4 regions of the Geodermatophilus sp. FMUSA9-8 genome follow, and region 2 is predicted to be linked to each of the others. Evidence: riboswitches for the same ligand, from Rfam matches in the RefSeq annotation. Region 2 holds a riboswitch; each other region holds the start of a gene.
The links. Region 2 has a riboswitch for cyclic di-AMP ahead of WA616_RS07240 (hypothetical protein). Riboswitches for the same ligand answer to the same signal wherever they lie in the genome.

Region 1 (4,670 bases), on a different contig from region 2:
CGAGCCCGCCGCGCGGTGGCCGCGCGGTGCCCGGCCAGGTCGTGTCGATCCGGGTGAGCAACGGCAGCGACTACGTGGAGCCGGCCCCCGAGCCCGAGCCGCCGCCCGCGGAACCGGCGCCGGCGCCCGGGCCCGGTGCGCCCGATCCCGGGCCGGCGCCCGCTCCCGAGGCGCCACCGGCCGAGCCGGCGCCCGGCCCGCCGCCCGCCGAGCCGGAGCCCGCGCCCGGCCCGCCGGCGCCCGGTGCACCCGCTCCCGAGGGGGGCTGGCCCGGAGGCGGCGGCAGCTGGCCCGGCCAGCCCGCGGGCTGACCGAGCCGCTCGTCGAGCGCCTGGGTGAGCAGCCAGCCGCTCAGCAGCACCAGGTGCAGCAGGAACAGCCACAGGCCGATGGCGACCACCGCGCCGACCGCGTCGAGGCCGCCGAACGGCGCGCCGAGGTCCAGCGGCAGCGACAGGAACAGCACGAAGCCCTGCAGGAACCCCGACAGGCAGGCCGCGGTGAACAGCGCGCCGCTGACCAGCGCGCCCCAGCGGTGCCGCCCGCCGGCCACCACGCCGAAGCCCCACAGCAGCGGCACGGTGAGCACGAACAGCACCGTGTAGTAGCCGACGAAGAACCGGCCGAGGGCCGGCCCGACGCCGTCCTCCCGGGCCAGGTCCGCCATGACCCGCGCGGCGAGCAGCAGCGGGTAGAGCAGCAGCGGGGTGACGACGACCAGGGGCAGCGCCGACAGCCGTCCCCGCCAGGCGGTGAGGTTCTCCTGCCGCCGGCTGAACCGCATGAGCGCCCGCCGCAGGCCCTCCCCGTACAGCGACAGCGGGAGCAGCGCCAGGACGAAGCCGAGCAGGTCCACCCGGACGCCGGCCGCGACCAGGCGCTCCACCGCCTCCGGCGCGCCCAGCGGGGTGGGCAGCAGCTCGGCCAGCCGCGCGCTGAGCGCCCGGACCTCGTCCCGCGAGGTCACCAGCGCGGTCAGCCGCACCGCCACGAGCAGCAGCGGCACCACCGCGATGCCGGCGTAGAACGTCAGCCCGGCGCCGATCAGCGCGAGGTCGCGGCCCAGCAGCCGTCGGCGGGCGCCGCCGAGCAGCCCCCGGGACTCGGCGCGCAGCCGGGCCGCCGTCCACGTCCGTCCGGGGCTCACCGGGTCACGCCACCAGCCGCCGCGTCCGCACGCCCCTCGGGGAGGCGGTCAGTCGTCGGAGCTGTCGTCGGTGGTGGGCGCGTCGTTGCCCGGGTTGACCCCGGTCTCCTGGCAGCTCGCGTCGTTCTCGTTGCTGGCGTTCTCCCCGCTGGAGTCGCAGTTCGTCGGCCCGCGGGTGAAGTCGGTGTTGTCGCCGCAGGCCGTCAGCGAGCCGAGGAGGGCCAGCACGACGAGCGGGCGGGCGAGGCGCATCCGCGTGGAGGAGGACATGAGCAGACTCCTACACGTCCCGGGCCGGTCCCAAACCGGCGGGGTCGGTCCTCCTGCTCCCGCCCGGGCCGCGGTGTGAGCCATGTAATTACAAGAAACCCATTGTCACGCCTCGGTCACGGCCCCTACTCTCAGTACGTCCAACGGGGCGCTCCGTCACCAACCTGGGTGACACCCCGCGGACGCCGTCGAGCCGGTCGCCCCTTCGGGAGGCCGGGCCGGGGACCCAACGCAGTCCTGGGGTGCAGCGCGTGTCCGCACGCGCCGGGCGAGTCCACGCCCGAACCCGTCAGCTAACCCGGTAGGCGGCCTGGGAAGAGGAGAACTGGCGCGTGGCGTCCCTGCGCACGTCTGTCCCCGGCATGCCCGCGACCGGCCGCTTTCGCTGCCGCCGCGCCGCCCTCGCCCTCACCGGGGCCCTGGGCATCGGGCTGGGCCTGGGCGCCGTCCCCGCGCAGGCCGAGGAGCCCGCCACCGCCGCCGAGGCCGCCCAGCTGGTCGCCGCCCGCGGCCACGAGCTCGAGGTCGTCACCGAGCAGTTCAACGAGGCGCGCGAGGCCCTGAGCGCCCAGCAGGCCGCCGCCGAGGCCGCCGCCGCGACCCTCGCCCAGGCGCAGGCCGCCGTCGACGCCGCCCGCCAGCAGGTCGTCGGCATCGCCCGGTCGGCCTACACCGGCGACACCATGGGCCCGCTCCAGGCCCTCATGACCAGCGACGACGCCGACGAGTTCGTCAACCGCGTCACCCTGCTCCAGGGCGTCGCCGGCTACCAGGGCGAGCTGCTCGGCCAGGCCGCGGCCGCCACCGAGGCCGCCACCGCCGCGCAGACCGCCGCCGCCGAGCACGCCGCCGAGGCGCAGCGCCAGTACGACGCCGTCGCCGCCCAGCAGGCCGACCTCGAGGGCCAGATCGCCGAGTACCAGGCCGACTTCGCCCGGCTCACCGCCGAGGAGCGGCGCGCCGCCCTCGAGGCCGCCGCGGCCGCGCACGCCGCCGAGGGCCAGCGCGCCAGCCGCGACGAGGAGCGCGAGGAGCCGGCCGCCCCGTCGTCGGCGTCCTCGTCCTCCGCGGAGTCCGCCCCGGCCGCGGCCGCGGCGCCCGCCAGCGGCGTCGCCGGCACCGTGGTCGCCACCGCGATGGCCCAGCGCGGCAAGCCCTACGTGTGGGCGGCCGGCGGCCCGGGTTCCTTCGACTGCTCCGGCCTGACGCAGTACGCCTTCCGCGCCGCCGGCATCAGCCTCCCGCACTCCAGCCGCATGCAGTCGCAGATGGGCGCCGCGGTCTCCCGCGCGAACCTGCAGCCCGGTGACCTGGTGTTCTTCTACAGCCCGGTGAGCCACGTGGGCATCTACATCGGCAACGGCCAGATGGTGCACGCGCCGACCTCGGGTGACGTCGTCAAGGTCGCGAGCATCGACTCGATGGGCGGCTACGCCGGCGCCCGCCGCATCGGCTGACGAAGGACCCCTCGGGACCCCGGGGCCCCGGTGCCGCTCAGGTGCCGGGGCCCCGCCGCGTCCGGACCACCTGCAGCAGCCCCCACACGAAGGCCGCGGTGTCGCCGGAGGGCAGCCGCACCTCCCAGCGGGTGACCACCTGCGGGTCGGCCTCCTCCGCGCCGGGCAGGCCGCTCACGTCGGCGACCACGTGCTCCCAGACGCGCAGCCGCCCGTCCGCGGCCGGCGGCACCGGGGAGCCCGGCGCGCGCACCAGGTGCTCGTGCAGCACGGCGCCCTCGACGGTGGACACCACCTCCCAGCGCAGGTGCGGCCACAGCGGCAGCGGCCAGTGCCGCACGTCGAGCTCCAGGTCGCCGAACGGGCGCACCTCGACGCGCTCGGCCGGCCCGAGGACGGCGGCCCGCAGCGCCAGCCCGCGCGGCGCCCGCGGCGCGTGGTGCAGCGCCTGCCAGCGGGTGTGCGCCGCGTGCGCCTCCGCCCGGGTGGCCCCGAGCCGGGGGAGGGCGCCGGCGACGAGGTCGGGCCGCAGGTCGGCCATCCGGCGCAGCAGGACCAGGCAGAACTCCCGCCGCGCCAGACCCCGCACGGCGCCGACCCTGCCACCCAGGTCACACCGCCGTCCGGGACACCCGGCCGCCCCGCCGCGTTGGACCCTCCGGACCCCAGCCCGACCCCGACCCCGAGGACCGCACCGATGAACCCCCGCACCGTCGCGCTCGCCTTCCGCGTCGTCGCCGTCGCCGAGGCGCTGTCCTGGGTGGGCCTGCTGGCCGGGATGTACGTGAAGTACGTGCCCGGGACCTCCGAGGTGGGCGTGCAGGTCTTCGGGCCGGTCCACGGCGCGGTGTTCGTCGCCTACGTCCTCGTCACGCTCGTCGCCGCCCGGGTGCTGCGCTGGTCGCGCTGGACGACGCTGCTCGCGCTCGTCGCGTCGATCCCGCCGCTGGCCACCGTGCTGTTCGAGCGCTGGGCGGTGCGCACCGGGCGGCTGGCGGTCCCCGCCCGCGCCTGACCTACGGTTCCGGGCATGCCCGAGCCCGTGCTGCCCGCCACCGCCCGCACCCTGCTCGCCCGCACCGCCCGCGCGCAGCGCGACGGGCGGGCGCCGAGCCTGGTCGCCGGCGTGGTCCGGGACGGCGGCCTGGCCTGGTCCGCCGGCCGCGGCGACGTCGCCGAGCCGCACTCCGACGTCCAGTACCGGCTCGGCTCGATCAGCAAGACCGTCACCGCCGTCGCCGTGATGCGGCTGCGCGACGAGGGCCGGCTCGGCCTCGACGACCCGCTCGAGGACCACGTGCCCGGAACGCCGTTCGGCGACCGGTCGGTGGGGCAACTGCTCTCGCACCTGGCCGGCGCGTCGGCCGAGAGCCCCGGCGGCTGGTGGGAGCGGGTGCCCGGCGGCTCGCTGGAGGAGCTCGGCCTCGACGGCGGCGACGTCGTCCTCGGCGAGGCCCGGCGCTTCCACTACTCCAACCTCGGCTTCGGCCTGCTCGGCGAGCTCGTCGCCCGGGCGCGCGGCCGCTCCTGGGACGACGTCGTCGCCGGGGAGGTGCTCGCCCCGCTCGGCATGACCCGGACGACGCCGCGGCCCTCCGGCCGGGCGGCGCAGGGCTGGGCGGTGCACCCGTGGGCCGACGTCGCCCTCCCCGAGCCCGAGCACCACGCCGGCGTGATGGCCGCCGCCGGGCAGCTGTGGGCCACGCTGGACGACCTCGCCCGCTTCGCCGTCTTCCTGCTGGGCGACACCGGCGACGTGCTGGCGCCCGCGACGCTGGAGGAGATGGCGGTGCCGG
Region 2 (4,670 bases):
AGACCGAACACGACGCCGAGGACCGGCGCGCCCGCCAGCCCCGCCCGCGGACGGTGGTGGAGGCGCCGCTCATGCTGCAGCCAGGGTAAGGCGCCCAGGAAGGCCAGGCCCATGACGATGGTGACGACACCCATGACACGGGTGAGCACGGGCGCCCACTCGAGCAGCAACCGCCCCAGGCCGCCGAAGAGCGCACCGAAGGACACGAAGACGACGCTGAAGCCGATTACGAAAAGCATCGCGCCGGCCAGCACCCGTCGCCGGTCGCCGCGGCGCTCGGTGGACGCTGCGGTCGTCACAGCGCGAGGGCCCGACGACGCGCCCTCGGCCGTCGTCGGCGGTGGAGCAGTCGGGCGCCCACCGGCGTTGGCGCCGGTGAGGCCTGCGACGTAGCCGAGATAGCCAGGCACCAGCGGCAGCACGCACGGCGAGGCGAAGCTGATGAGCCCGACGAGGGCAGCTACCGCTACCGCCAGCAGCAGCGAGCCATCGGTGACGATGCCGGCGAAGGTCGCGCCCAGGTCATCCATGCTCAGGCCTCCTCGGCCAGCAACCCATCGAGGGCGGCGCGCAGGTCCTCGTCCGGCACGGCCGCGACGTAGACCGCTGCTACGCGGCTGCTGCGGTCGAGCAGGATCGTCGTGGGCACCACGTTGGCCGGGAAGCCGCGGAAGGCGAGGGCGACCTCGCCCGCGGGATCGAACAGCGAGGGGTAGGTCGCCCCGACGGTGTCGACGAAGGCCCGCGCCAGCTGGCGCTGGTCCTTCACGTTGACGCCGAGGAACTGCACACCCCGCTCGGCGACCTCGGTGTAGACCGCCTGGAACTCAGGGGTCTGCACCCGACACGGCGTACACCATGAGCCCCAGAAGTTGATCACGACGATGTCACCGACCAGTGAGGCAGAGTCGAAAGCGGAGCCGTCGAGCAGCTCCCCCGTGAACGACGGCGCCGACCGACGGGCCTCCCCGGGGACCAGCTGGCCCAACGGCGTCGCCTCGGTGAAGTCGAACTCGCCGAGCTCAGGTCCCGCGTCCGCACCGGCGTATGAGCCGCCCGAGCAACCGAGCAGTAGAGCAGCCACGCCGGCACCTGCGGCCACCAGCACGCCACGCCGGCTCAGAGTCCTAGGTAACAAGGGTGTGCTCCCACTGCGTAGAGCTAGCCGCTGGTTCAGCGGCACGGACAGCGCCTCCCAGGTCCGCAGGTGCCCCGCAGAGCCATGCTAACATCGCTCCATACCGATGAAAGCGCCGGGATGGCGGCCGGCGTGACCGGTGGTTCCGCGACAAGCGGTGCGTCGGCCGGACACCTCGTCCGCGACGTGGGTCACCAACGACTCCGTGGTCGCGGTTTGTCACAGCGCGATAACAGCCTCTACCGTGGCCGGGTCCGATCGGTCCACACGCCCCTTCCGGGGAGTCCGAGCGGACGCCGCCGAGTCGCCTTCACCGGCGAACCGGGGACCCACTGCAGTACTGGGGTGAATCGCTCCCGGGGAGCCCGATGTCCCGTGGGTGCGCAGGGCGTCTTCCCGCCCGAACCCGTCAGCTAACTCGGTAGGCGGCGACCGGAAGAACGGAGAGCTGCCGCATGGCGCGCCCGAGCCCCGCCGCACCACCACGACGTCTCCAGCCCCTCTGCCGGACCGGGCCGCGCCCGCGCATCTGACCGCTCGCGGCCGCTCTGCGCCGAGCGCCCCATGCAGGCCCATCAGCCCGAGCGCCTCACGCTCGACCGGCCCCCGCCGGTTCCCGTGGAGCACCTGCCTACCGCTCGACGTCCGCGGTCTGCCGCTGCCTCGCCGCTTGACCTCCCCGCAGCCGCGCCCGCGCGCCGCTGTGCCCGAACACCCCGGAGCACCACCACTCATGGACGTCCGCACCACCACCACTGGCCGCGCCGCTGGGCGCCGCGGCCGGACCGCCCGGTCGGTCATCGCCCGCCGCCGTCCCGGCCTCCTCCTCGGTGTCGCCACCGCCGGCGCGGTCCTCGTCAACGTCCTCACCGGCACGGGGCCGGCCGCGCAGGCCGGGGCCGCATCCTCGGAGTCGGCCAGCGTCGCCGAGGCCCTCGGCCTCTCCAGCCAGTCCAGCCCGGCGAATGCCGCGCCGGATCTGGAGCCGCTGCAGGACATGACCGCCAGCCGCAGCAGCCGGGAGGCTCAGGAGAGCGCCGCCCAGCAGGCGCAGGCCGCCGCTGACCAGGCTGCGGTCGAGCGACAGCGGGCCGAGGCCGAGGCCGCCGCCCAGGCCGAGGCCGCCGCTCGGGCCGAGGCCGCCGCTCGGGCCGAGGCCGCCGCCCAGGCCGAGGCCGCCGCCCAGGCCGAGGCCGCCGCCCAGGCCGCCGCCGCGGCGTCGGCCCAGGCGGCGTCGGAGGCCCCCGACGAGGAGCCCGGCATCGGTGCGGTGGCCGCCAGCACGGCCGTGACCGCGGTCGCACGGATCACCAACACCGCGGGATCAGCGAAGCCGCAGTCGCAAGCGGCTGCGGACGCTGTCGTCTCCAACGTGCCCGGCGCGGACGGCATCACCATCGGCGGTACCCGGGCCAGTGCGGCCGACCCCGGCGGCCACCCCTCCGGGCTGGCCTTGGACTACATGGTGCTCTCCGACACCGCCCTGGGGAACGCGATCGTGCAGTACCACATCGCCAACTGGGACGCGCTCGGCGTCGACTACCTGATCTACCGGCAGCGCATCCTGCAGTCGCCGGGTGGCTCCTGGTCGACCATGGCCGACCGTGGCAGCGCGACGCAGAACCACATGGACCACGTCCACGTGAACTACCAGTGATCCCCGCCGGGGACCGCACGCCGTCCACGATGTCCGGCCGGTGATCCTGGCCAGGAGGTGACCCTCCGGATCGCGCGCACGGGATCTGGCCCGCGGTGCGCGCACGTCGACGTATCCCCTCCTCCCGCGTCCTGCCGGCCCCGGCCCTGCGCCCACTGCGGCGCGCGCCTCGCGCCGATCGCTTCACCCGCAGGCCAGGGGCTGACCGGTCGGGTGGCGGTCCAGGTGAACCAGGGCCGGCCGAGATCGTCGGTGGTGATCTCGGGACCGGTCACGGTCAGCGTCGACCAGTCCAGCAGCCCCGGGTCTCCGGCGTCGAGCACCCGGTGGCGGAGCGCTGCCCGCAGTCCCGCGGTCGCCCGGCCGAGGTTGTCGTAGGGCAGCGACGTCGACGCCTGGTAGGCCACGGTGCGCATCGTCCCTGGACCGCCGCACTCTCGGCACGGTTCGGTCACGTGCTGTCACACCAGAGGGTCGGTGCGCGTGGCCCGCCGGCGCCGGCGGCTAGACCCGTCCGCGTGACCGTCCCCATCCGCCTGCTGGACGAGCGCCGCTTCGACCCGCCCCGCGACGTCGAGGTGCACAACGACGGCCGGTGGTGGTCCGGCCACCAGTCGGCCTGGCGTCTGTGCGACGACGGGTTCGGCTGGCGTGCCGCGGTCACCTGGCGGCAGCTGCACGACTACGGCTGGGGCCGCCACCTCACGAGCGTGCCGCCGGATCGGGTCCGCATCAGGACGCGGTGAGGCACTGCCACCCGCGTCCACGGAGCGAGCATGTCGGCCGCCCGGGGCGTCGACAGGCCGGGCCGTCCACCCGCCAGCACCAAGGCCCCCCGGCAGGGAGGAACGTCCACGGCACGGGCGGCCCGCTTATTTGTTGGTCGTAAGTTGGTCGCGGACCCGGGCTCGAGATGCCCTGCACGACGCTGACCTGCGGTGTTGCTCCCCCGATTGGACTCGAACCAATAACCCTGCGATTAACAGTCGCATGCTCTGCCAATTGAGCTACGGGGGACGGGCGGGGACGACCCGCGCGCCCGTCGAGAGTACCGCACGGCTCCGGACGTCCCGCGGAGGCTCCTCCGATCGCGGACGGCAGCGTCCGCCCGTAGCGTGATCACCCGGTCCGTGTCTGTCTCGAACCCGGAGGTCCCCGTGGCCAAGTTCTCCTTCCTGCTCGGCTTCGGTGCCGGCTACGTGCTCGGCGCGAGGGCCGGCCGCGAGCGCTACGAGCAGATCGTCGGCCTGTGGTCCGACGCCAAGGACAACCCGCAGCTGCAGGGCCTGGCCGGCATGGCACAGGCCCGCGCCGACGACGTCGTCAGCTCGGTGAAGTCGAAGATGGGCCGCGACACCGGAGCCGACAGCGACGGCGCGCTCAGCGCCCGCAGCACCGGGACCACGACGATCCCGCCGGCGACGACGACCGAGGCGCCCGACCTGACCGCGCTGCCGGCGGACCCGCCGCCCGTCGGCTGAGCCGCACCGCCGGGCGGCCGGGGCGCACTCAGCCCGGCTGCTCGGCGGCCAGCGCCTCCTCGAGCTTCGCCCGGGCGGCCGCCCGCGCCCCCGGGTCGCCGCGGTCGGCGTCGTCGTCGAACACGACCGTCCACTCCCGCGCGGCCTGACCCGGCACGCGGCGCGCCACCAGCAGCACCCCACCCCCGCCGGGCAGCGGCGAGCGCCGGCTGGCCACCACCGTCTCGTCCACCCGGCGGCGCACCACGGCCGGCAGGTCGCCCGCGTCGGCGAGCGCGTACCGCTCGGCCGCCTCGCGGGCCTGCACCCCGGGCTCGACCTCGGTCAGCGCGGTCACGGTGAACGAGCCGCCGCCGTCGTTGGTGGCCGCCCAGCGGGCCGCGCCCACCTCGTG
Region 3 (4,670 bases), on a different contig from region 2:
CGGGTCGCGCACGGCGCCGTCGTCGCGGTCGCGCAGCCGGCGGGTCAGCAGCGGCTGCACCGCCAGCAGCAGGCTGGCGAGCAGCACGAGCACCGGCACGACGACGTCGAAGGCCTCGCTCGGCGTGGTCAGCAGCAGCACGCTGCCGGCCGTGCCGCCGAGCACCGCGACGACGCCGAGGCGCACCAGCCGCCCGCGCTGGCCGGCGTACTCGCGGCGGAAGCCGAGCATCCCGCCGAGGTAGCCGGGCCACTGCGACACCGAGTTGGTCACGTTGGCCGCCACGGTGGGCAGGCCGAGCGCGACCAGGGTGGGGAAGAGGATCAGCGACCCGCCGCCGGCGATCGAGTTGATGACGCCGGCGAGCAGGGAGACCGCCGCGGCGATGACCAGGTCGGCGGCGGACACGGGGCGGGAGCCTACGGTGGCGCCATGCGCCTCCCCGCCCCGGCGACCTGGCTGGCCGCCGCCCTCGGCGGATCCGGCGTGCTGCACCTGGTGCGGCCGCGGACCTACGAGTGGCTGGTGCCCCCGGAGCTCGGCGACGCCCGCTCCTGGGTGCTCGGCAGCGGGGTGGCCGAGGTGGCCACCGCCGCGCTGCTGGCCGCGCCGCCCACCCGCCGGGCCGGAGGCTGGGCCGCGGCCGGGCTGCTGGCGTCGTTCGTGCCGGCGCACCTGCACCACCTCCGCATCGCGCGGGGGAGGCCGGCGCTGCTGGCCGCCGGGGTGCTGCGGCTGCCGCTGCAGGCGCCGATGATCGGCGCGGCGCTGCGGGTGGCCCGGGGCCGGGCGTGACCGAGCCGTTTCCCGGCGACTGGACGCGGGCGCTGGTCGTGGTCGCCCACCCCGACGACGTCGAGTACGGGTGCGCGGCCGCCGTCGCCGCGTGGACCGACGCCGGGCGCGACGTCCGGTACCTGCTGGCCACCCGCGGGGAGGCCGGCATCGCCGGGCTGCCGCCGGGGGAGGCGGGGCCGCTGCGCGAGCGGGAGCAGCGGGCGTCGGCGGCGGTGGTCGGCGTCTCGGAGGTCGAGTTCCTCGGGTTCCCCGACGGCCGGGTCGTCGAGGGGCTGGAGCTGCGCCGGTCGCTGGCCGCGGCGATGCGCCGGCACCGGCCGGAGCTGGTGGTGACGATGCACTTCGGCGAGACGTGGACGCCGCCGGGCGTGGCCCCGGCGTACTGGAACAGCGCCGACCACCGGGCGCTCGGCCGCTCCGTGGTCGACGCGGTGGGCGACGCCGCCAACGAGTGGATCTTCCCCGAGCTCGCCGGGCAGGAGCCGTGGCGGGGCGTGCGCTGGATCGCCGTCGCCACGCCGGTCGGGGCGACGCACACCGTCGACGTCACCGGCGTCGTCGACCGGGCGGTGGCCTCGCTCGCCGAGCACCGCCGCTACCTCGAGGCGCTGTCGGACGACCCGGTCGAGGAGCAGGCACGGCGACAGGTCGAGATGGCGACGCCGGAGGTGGACGGCCGGCGCAGGACCGGCTTCGCGCTCTACGCCGGCTGAGCGCGCCGGCCGTCCACCTCTCAGGCGGGCGTCACGGCAGGAAGCTCACGTGGACGTGGTCCCTGTGGTTGGCCGTCGGCGAGCCGCGGTCGGCCATGGCCTGCCAGCCGGACCCGCCGACCAGCCAGATCCGCTGCTGCCAGATGACGTACTCGACGCGCAGCCGCGTCGCGTTGTCGATGACGAACTGGGCGACCGCGTCCCCCTTCGCCGCGTCGGCGTACACCATGAAGTCGGCGGCCAGCTGCTGCGTCGGGGAGTGCCCGGGCCGGGTGAGGACCGTGGACACCGCGAAGGCCTGCGTGACCTCCGCGACGGCCGGCCGCACGTGCGGCGCCCAGGCGCTGTAGGCGGTCGACGTCGGGGTCGGTGCCCCGGTCAGGTCCGTGGCGACGGCGACGACGGCGGTGGCCGCCGCGGCGGCGGGCGCGGCTGCGGGAGCCGCCGCCGGTGCGGGAGCCGCCGCCGGTGCCGCTGCTGGTTCGGCGGCGGGGGCGGGTGCCGCGGCGGCGTCGCCGCGGCCGGACCAGTGCTCGGACCAGCCGCCCCGGTCGTGCCGGTCGCCGTCCCAGGGACGGTCGGCGGAGGCGGCCGACTGACCGGCCAGGCAGAGGGCGACGGTGGCGGTGCCGACGGTGAGCGTGCGGCGGAGGGCGTGTCTGCGCATGACGAGGAGAGCTCCTGTCGTGTGGCCCCGCGCGGTCCCGCCGTCTGCTCGGCAGGCACCCGGCGCGGGGCAGGGGAGGGCACGGGGTCCGGGACGGCACGCGGCAGCCCGGGCGGGGCGTGTGCGGAGGCCGGTCGGGTCCGGATCCCGGAGGCGCGGCGGCCGGCGCGGGTGCGCGGGCCGCGGCGAGGTGTCTGGGGGCGGGGCGCGTCGGGGCAGGCGCCGACGGCGCTCCCCGTGTCGCGGCTCTCCGTTTCTCCCGTGGCCGCCTACCGGGTCAGCTGACGGGTTCGGGCGGGGATGTCGCCCTACCCACCTCCCGGAGGACCGGGCGGTGGGACTCACCCCGGTGACGCGGTGGGTCCCCGGCTCGCGGCCACAGGCGTGGTCCGCGACTCGGCGGCGTCCGGGCGGATCACCCCGGCTGGGGCGCGAAGGGCCGTCCGGACGGGTCGACCGTAGGGAGGCCCGCGGGGCCCGGCAACGGGGACCGGGGAGTTCCGGTGGGGCGGGCGGCCGGCCGTCGCACCGACCTGCGGGGCGGGGCCGGGTCCGCCAGGGTGGGGGCGTCGAGCGCGACCACCCCCGGGAGGACGACGGTGACCGAGGCCAGCACGCGCGAGGAGATCGCCGCGACCGACGGCGTCGGGCCGCTGACCCAGGAGGAGCTGACCCGCATCCACGCCTGGTGGCGGGCGGCCAACTACCTGTCGGTCGGCCAGATCTACCTCATGGACAACCCGCTGCTGCGCGAGCCGCTGCGCCCGGAGCACGTCAAGCCGCGGCTGCTGGGCCACTGGGGCACGACGCCGGGGCTGAACTTCGTCTACGCGCACCTCAACCGGGCGATCGCCGCGCGCGACCTCGACTGCATGTACGTGATGGGGCCCGGCCACGGCGGCCCCGGCCCGGTCGCGTCGGCCTGGCTGGAGGGCACCTACAGCGAGGTCTACCCCGACGTGTCGCAGGACGAGCCGGGGATGAAGCGGCTGTTCACCCAGTTCAGCTTCCCCGGCGGGATCCCGAGCCACGTCGCGCCCGAGACCCCCGGCTCGATCCACGAGGGCGGCGAGCTCGGCTACGCCCTGGTGCACGCCTACGGCGCCGCCTTCGACAACCCGGACCTCGTCGTCGCCGCCGTCGTGGGCGACGGCGAGGCCGAGACCGGGCCGCTGGCCGCGAGCTGGCACGCCACGAAGTTCGTCGACCCGGCCCGCGACGGCGCGGTGCTGCCGATCCTGCACCTCAACGGCTACAAGATCGCCAACCCGACCGTGCTGGCCCGCATCGAGCCCGACGAGCTCGACGCCCTGCTGCGCGGCTACGGGCACACGCCGTACGTCGTCGAGGGCGACGACCCGGCGCTCATGCACCAGCAGTTCGCCGCGACGCTCGACCGCTGCCTCGACGAGATCGCCGACATCCAGCGGCGGGCACGGGAGGGCGGCGCCACCGAGCGGCCGCGCTGGCCGATGATCGTGCTGCGCTCGCCCAAGGGGTGGACCGGGCCGGCGGAGGTCGACGGGCACCGCGTCGAGGGTTCGTGGCGCTCGCACCAGGTGCCCTTCGCCAACGCGCGCGAGGACGACGGCCACCGGCGGGTGCTCGAGGAGTGGCTGCGCAGCTACCGCCCCGAGGAGCTCTTCGACGACGCCGGCGCCCCCGTCCCGGCCGTGCGCGACCTCCACCCGGAGGGCCCGCGCCGGATGAGCGCCAACCCGCACGCCAACGGCGGGCTGCTGCTGCAGCCGCTGCGGATGCCCGCGTTCGCCGACTACGCCGTCCCCGTGCCCGAGCCCGGTACCGGCGCGGTGGAGGCCACCCGGGTGCTCGGGGAGTTCCTGCGCGACGTCATGCGCGGCAACCCGCAGACCTTCCGCGTCTTCGCGCCCGACGAGAACAACTCCAACCGCCTCGGCGCGGTGCTCGAGGCCACCGACCGCACCTGGATGGCGCGGCGCGAGCCCGAGGACGACCACCTGGCGCCCGACGGCCGGGTCATGGAGGTGCTCTCCGAGCACCTGTGCCAGGGCTGGCTGGAGGGCTACCTCCTGACCGGCCGGCACGGGCTCTTCTCCTGCTACGAGGCGTTCATCCACGTCGTCGACTCGATGGTCAACCAGCACGCCAAGTGGCTGAAGACCACCAACGACATCCCGTGGCGGCGGCCGGTCGCGTCGCTGAACTACCTGCTCACCTCGCACGTGTGGCGGCAGGACCACAACGGCTTCTCGCACCAGGACCCGGGCTTCATCGACCACGTCGTCAACAAGAAGGCCGACGTCATCCGGGTGTACCTGCCGCCGGACGCGAACACGCTGCTGTCGGTCGCCGACCACTGCCTGCGCACCCGGCAGTACGTCAACGTGATCGTCGCGGGCAAGCAGCCGGCGCTGCAGTACCTCGACATGGACGCCGCCGTCGAGCACTGCACCAAGGGCATCGGCATCTGGCAGTGGGCGAGCACCGACGCCGGCGCCGAACCCGACGTC
Region 4 (4,670 bases), on a different contig from region 2:
AGGACTCGCCGTCGCCGAGGGTCGGCTGCGCGAGCTCCGGCACGGCGGCGTCGGCGAGGGCCTCCTGCACCTCCGGGTCGGCGCGGAACGCGGCGGCCCGCTCCTTGAGCAGCAGGTAGGTGCGCATGTTGGCCGCGGCCGACTCCCAGACGCCCGTGAGGTCCTCGGTGCGCAGCGGCTTGTAGTCGAAGTGGCGGGGGCCGTCGTAGGCAGGGCCGCCGTTCGGGCCGCCGTGCTCGAGCAGGTCGACGGTGGCGAAGGCGCTGAGCACGTCGCCGTGGCCGAAGACCAGGTCCTGGTCGTACTTGATGCCGTGCTGGCCGTTGAGGTCGATGTGGAAGAGCTTGCCCTGCCACAGCGCCTGCGCGATGCCGTGCGTGTAGTTCAGGCCGGCCATCTGCTCGTGCCCGACCTCGGGGTTCACACCCACCAGGTCGGCGTGCTGCAGGGTGGTGATGAAGGCGATCGCGTGCCCGATGGTGGGCAGGAAGATGTCGCCGCGGGGCTCGTTGGGCTTGGGCTCCAGGGCGAAGCGCAGGCCGTAGCCGCGGTCCTCGGAGTACTGGGCCAGGGTGTCGATGCCCTCGCGGTAGCGGTCCAGCGCCGCCGACAGGTCCTTGGCCCCGTCGACCTCGGCGCCCTCGCGACCGCCCCACAGGACGTAGGTCTTGGCGCCGAGCTCGGCGGCCAGGTCCATGTTGCGCATGATCTTGCGCAGCGCGAACCGGCGGACGCCGCGGTCGTTGGCGGTGAGGCCGCCCTCCTTGAACACCGGGTGGGTGAACAGGTTGGTGGTGGCCATCGGCACGACGAGGCCGGTGTCGGCCAGCGCCTGCTTGAACCGCTCGATGATCTTCGTGCGCTCGGCGTCGCCGGTGCCGAAGGGGATCAGGTCGTCGTCGTGGAAGGTGACGCCGTAGGCGCCCATCTCGGCCAGCTTCTCGACGCTCTCCACCGGGTCGATCGCCGGGCGGGTGGCCTCGCCGAACGGGTCGCGGGCATTCCAGCCCACGGTCCACAGACCGAAGCTGAACTTGTCCTCGCGGGTGGGCTGGTTCGCCATGGGGTTCCTTCCGCTGGGCACGGGGTGCTCGTCCGGGTGACGTGGGCCACCGCTTTTGTGCTGCCGTAGAACATAAACGACGGACGCCGCTAGCCTCAACCCGTGTCCGACGGCCGTACCCCCAGCGGTGCCCGGCAGTCGACCCTGCGCGCGACCAACCTGGGGCTGGTCCTGCGCGCCGTCTGCGCGGACCCCGGCGAGCTGTCCCGGGCCGGCGTCGCCGCGGCACTCGGCGCCACCCGCGGGACGGCGGCCCGGCTGGTCGACGACCTCGTCGCCGGCGGCCTGCTCGACGAGGTGGAGCGCGGGCCCGCCGCCCGCCGCGGCCGCCCCGCCACCCCGCTGGCGCCCGGCTCGCGGCCGGCGGGCCTGGGCATGCAGGTCGACGCCGGCCTGGTCGCCGTCCGGGTGCTCGACCTGCGCGGCCGGGTGCTCGCGGAGCGGCTGCGCGAGGAGGACCTGCGCGACAGCGACCCGGCCGCCGCGCTGTCGCTGCTGGGCGGGCTGGCCGCCGACGTGCTGGGCGCGCTGCCCGCAGGCACCCGCGTCGTCGGGGCGGGGCTGGCGCTGCCCGGCCTGGTCGACGCCGGCCGCGGGCTGCTGCTGCGCGCGCCGAACCTGCGCTGGTCGCGGGTGTGCCCGGCCGAGCTGCTGGCCGGCGCCCTCCCCGCGGACCTGGTGCCGGCGCTGGGCAACGAGGCCGACCTGGCCGCGCGCAGCGTCGCCGAGGACGCGCCGGGGCGCCCCGGGCCGCACCGCGACTTCGTCTACCTGTCTGGCCAGATCGGCATCGGCGGCGCCGCGGTGCTGGGTGGGCGGGTGATGACCGGCAGCTCGGGCTGGGCCGGCGAGATCGGGCACGTCTGCGTCGACCCCGCCGGACCGGCGTGCCCGTGCGGGTCCACCGGCTGCCTGGAGCGCTACGCCGGCCGGCTGGCGCTGCTCGCCGCGGCCGGGGTGCCCGCCGACGCCGGCCCCGGCGAGCTGCGCACCCGCGCGGAGGCCGGCGACCCGGCCGCGCGGGCGGCGGTCGACGGCGCCGCGTGGGCGCTGGGCGTGGCCCTGGCCGGGGTGGTGAACGTCCTCGACATCCCGACCGTCGTGCTCGGCGGGCACCTCGCCGAGCTCACCGGCCTGCTGCGCCCGCGCCTGGAGGAGCACCTGGCCCGCCGGGTGCTGTCGGCCCGCTGGCGGCGGCCGGTGGTCGACGCCGGCGGTGCGGTGCCGGCCGCGGGGGCCACGGGCGCGGCGCTCCGGGCCCTCGACGCGGTGCTCGAGGACCCGGTGCGCTGGCTGCCGGCCTGAGCGGACCGGCTCCGGGTCTCAGCCCTGGTAGTTGACGTGCACGTGGTCGTAGTGGTTGGCGGTCACGCCGCCGCGGTCCTCCATGCGCGACCACGAGCCGCCCGGCGAGGACAGCATCCGCTGCTCCCAGATGAGGTAGTCGACGCCGAGCTCGGACCAGTGGTCGATGTGGTACTGCACGATCGCGTCGCCGAGGGCGGCGTCGGACAGGACCATGTAGTCCAGCGCCAGGCCCGACGGGTGCCCGCCCGGGTCGGCCGCGCTGGGCCGGGTGCCGCCGAGGGTGATCGAGGCGGCGCCGGGCACGTTGCTCACCACGGCGTCGGCCGCGGCCTGCACCACCGAGCGCACCGGGCCGGAGGTGTTGCTGATCCGGGCCACCCGGGAGGCCGTCGTCCCGGTGGCGGACGACGACGCCGACGACGAGGCGGACGACGAGGACCCGGACGACGACGCGGCGGCGGACTCCTGCTCTGCCTCCGCGGCGGCGGCCGCCTCGGCAGCCGCGGCCTCCGCGGCGGCGGCGGCCTCGGCGGCGACGCGGGCGGCCTCGGCCTCGGCGGCGAGCCGGGCGGCCTCGGCGGCCTGGGCGTCGCGGACGGCCTGGTCGGCGCCGGCCTGCGCCTGCTGGGCGGCGGTCTCGGCGGCCTCGCGGCTGCCGCGGCTCGCGGCGACCTGGCCGAGCTCCGCGATGTCCTGCGGCTGCACCGCCTGCGGCTCGGTGGCGGCGGGACCGGTCGCGGCCGACAGCCCCAGCGCCTGGGCGACGCTCAACGACTCCGACGTGCCGGCCTGCGCCTCGGCGGCCGGGTCGGGCGTGAGCAGCAGGTTGGCGGCCAGCGCGCCGGCCGCGGCGACGCCGAGCAGCAGCCCGGGGCGGCGGACGGCGGAGCGGCGGGCGGCCGGTCGGGCGGGGCGGGCGGCGCGGCGGGCGGTCCGGGCGGCGCCGCGGGGCGCGGCGGGGACGGCGATCTCCGCGGTGGGGGCGGCCGGCTCCGGCGTGCGGATCTCGGCGGTGGGGGCGTCCATGCGGGGCTGTGCTCCAGGGGTGCGGCCTCGCGGCCCGGTGGCGGGCACGGCGGGGCGGATGTGCGGGCGGCTCCGGCGGTCCGCGGGACGCGGTCGGCCGGCGACCGGCGTCCGGGCGGGGCCGGGCGGTCGCGGGACCGGCGTCGGGGACGGCCGGGGCGGTCAGATCCGGGGGCGCACCCCGGTGCGGCGGAGCCGGCGCGGGGGTGGTGCGGTCGTGCTGAGGGCGCGCGCCATCCGGCGGCTCTCCGTTCTCCCGATGGCCGCCTACCGGGTCAGCTGACGGGTTCGGGCGGGAAGCAGCCCTACCTGCGGGCGGACGGTGTCCGGCCCCGCGGGATTCACCCCAGTGGTGCGGTGGGTCCCCGGCTCGCCCCGGAGGGCGACTCGGCGGCGTCCGCCCGGACTCCCCGGACGGGGACGTGACGACCGGTCGGACGGCGCCACGGTAGACGTCGTTATCGCCCCGTGACAATCTCGCGCCGGTCCGGCGTGACGAGCGTCGCGCGCGCCGTCGGCGTGTCGCCGGTTCCCCGTGCGACTGCGCCGTGGGCCCGCGCCGTGCCGGGTCAGCCCAGCAGGCGGCGCAGGAGGTCGGCCTGGGTGCGCACCGACCAGACGGCCAGCCGGGCGGGCAGCGTGACGGCGGACCGGGCCACCCGGACGCCAAAGGCGAGCAGGTCGGCGTACTCGGCCGGGCGGGGCGCCGTCGCCCGGGGGGTCGTCGCGCGCGGGGACGCGGGGGCCGGCTCGGGCTCGTCGTCGCCGGGGTCCGCGTCGTCCTCCGGGGCGCCCGCGGCCCCGGCGTCCTCCCCGGTCGCGAGGAGGGCCTCGGCCGGGGCCTCGACCTGGGCCTCGGGCACCAGCAGGTCGAAGGCGGTGCGCCGGCGGGGGTCGCGCAGCGAGGCGAAGGACGGGATCTCCGGCGAGGCGGGCCCGCCGTCGTCCTCGGAGGGCAGCGGCAGCTGCGCCGGCGGCTCGGGCACGACCCGGCGGATGGCCGTCACCAGTCCCGGCCCGAGGCCCGGGACGGCGGCCAGTTCCCGGCGGGACAGGCCGGCGAGCGCGACGACGTCGGTGATGCCGGCGCGGGTCAGCGCGGTGACCGCGCGGGTGGGCAGGTCCAGCGTCGCGATCGTCCCCGCCGGCGCGCCCGGCGACCTGGTCGGCATGGCGGAGGACCCTAGTCGGCGCCGGTCAGCCGCCCGCACCGGCGTCCGGGCCGGGCGCACCCGCCGACGCCGGACCGGACGAGCCCGCCGACGGGGCGGAC

Region 1: another riboswitch for cyclic di-AMP. It lies ahead of WA616_RS14330 (C40 family peptidase); the one in region 2 lies ahead of WA616_RS07240 (hypothetical protein).
Region 3: another riboswitch for cyclic di-AMP. It lies ahead of WA616_RS23295 (hypothetical protein); the one in region 2 lies ahead of WA616_RS07240 (hypothetical protein).
Region 4: another riboswitch for cyclic di-AMP. It lies ahead of WA616_RS02415 (hypothetical protein); the one in region 2 lies ahead of WA616_RS07240 (hypothetical protein).

The regions. Positions count from the first base shown of each region.
Region 1 covers NZ_JBAGKE010000006.1:178,933-183,602, forward strand. Annotated here, with positions in the region: gene WA616_RS14315 (penicillin-binding protein) at 1-311, shown strand, start outside; partial or broken gene WA616_RS14320 (YhjD/YihY/BrkB family envelope integrity protein) at 329-1,147, opposite strand; gene WA616_RS14325 (hypothetical protein) at 1,196-1,417, opposite strand; cyclic di-AMP (ydaO/yuaA leader) riboswitch at 1,606-1,742, shown strand; gene WA616_RS14330 (C40 family peptidase) at 1,750-2,874, shown strand; gene WA616_RS14335 (hypothetical protein) at 2,912-3,463, opposite strand; gene WA616_RS14340 (DUF3817 domain-containing protein) at 3,572-3,889, shown strand; gene WA616_RS14345 (serine hydrolase domain-containing protein) at 3,905-4,670, shown strand, end outside.
Region 2 covers NZ_JBAGKE010000003.1:25,107-29,776, forward strand. Annotated here, with positions in the region: gene WA616_RS07230 (cytochrome c biogenesis CcdA family protein) at 1-530, opposite strand, end outside; gene WA616_RS07235 (TlpA family protein disulfide reductase) at 533-1,084, opposite strand; cyclic di-AMP (ydaO/yuaA leader) riboswitch at 1,426-1,581, shown strand; gene WA616_RS07240 (hypothetical protein) at 1,872-2,795, shown strand; gene WA616_RS07245 (hypothetical protein) at 2,786-3,202, opposite strand; gene WA616_RS07250 (hypothetical protein) at 3,314-3,541, shown strand; tRNA gene WA616_RS07255 (tRNA-Asn) at 3,740-3,812, opposite strand; gene WA616_RS07260 (hypothetical protein) at 3,953-4,276, shown strand; gene WA616_RS07265 (hypothetical protein) at 4,305-4,670, opposite strand, start outside.
Region 3 covers NZ_JBAGKE010000014.1:64,485-69,154, forward strand. Annotated here, with positions in the region: gene WA616_RS23280 (sulfite exporter TauE/SafE family protein) at 1-408, opposite strand, end outside; gene WA616_RS23285 (DoxX family protein) at 433-795, shown strand; gene WA616_RS23290 (PIG-L deacetylase family protein) at 792-1,511, shown strand; gene WA616_RS23295 (hypothetical protein) at 1,543-2,178, opposite strand; cyclic di-AMP (ydaO/yuaA leader) riboswitch at 2,430-2,590, opposite strand; gene WA616_RS23300 (phosphoketolase family protein) at 2,778-4,670, shown strand, end outside.
Region 4 covers NZ_JBAGKE010000001.1:492,866-497,535, forward strand. Annotated here, with positions in the region: gene xylA (xylose isomerase) at 1-1,063, opposite strand, end outside; gene WA616_RS02410 (ROK family transcriptional regulator) at 1,166-2,368, shown strand; gene WA616_RS02415 (hypothetical protein) at 2,387-3,397, opposite strand; cyclic di-AMP (ydaO/yuaA leader) riboswitch at 3,649-3,790, opposite strand; gene WA616_RS02420 (DNA-directed RNA polymerase subunit alpha C-terminal domain-containing protein) at 3,967-4,569, opposite strand; gene WA616_RS02425 (serine/threonine-protein kinase) at 4,595-4,670, opposite strand, start outside.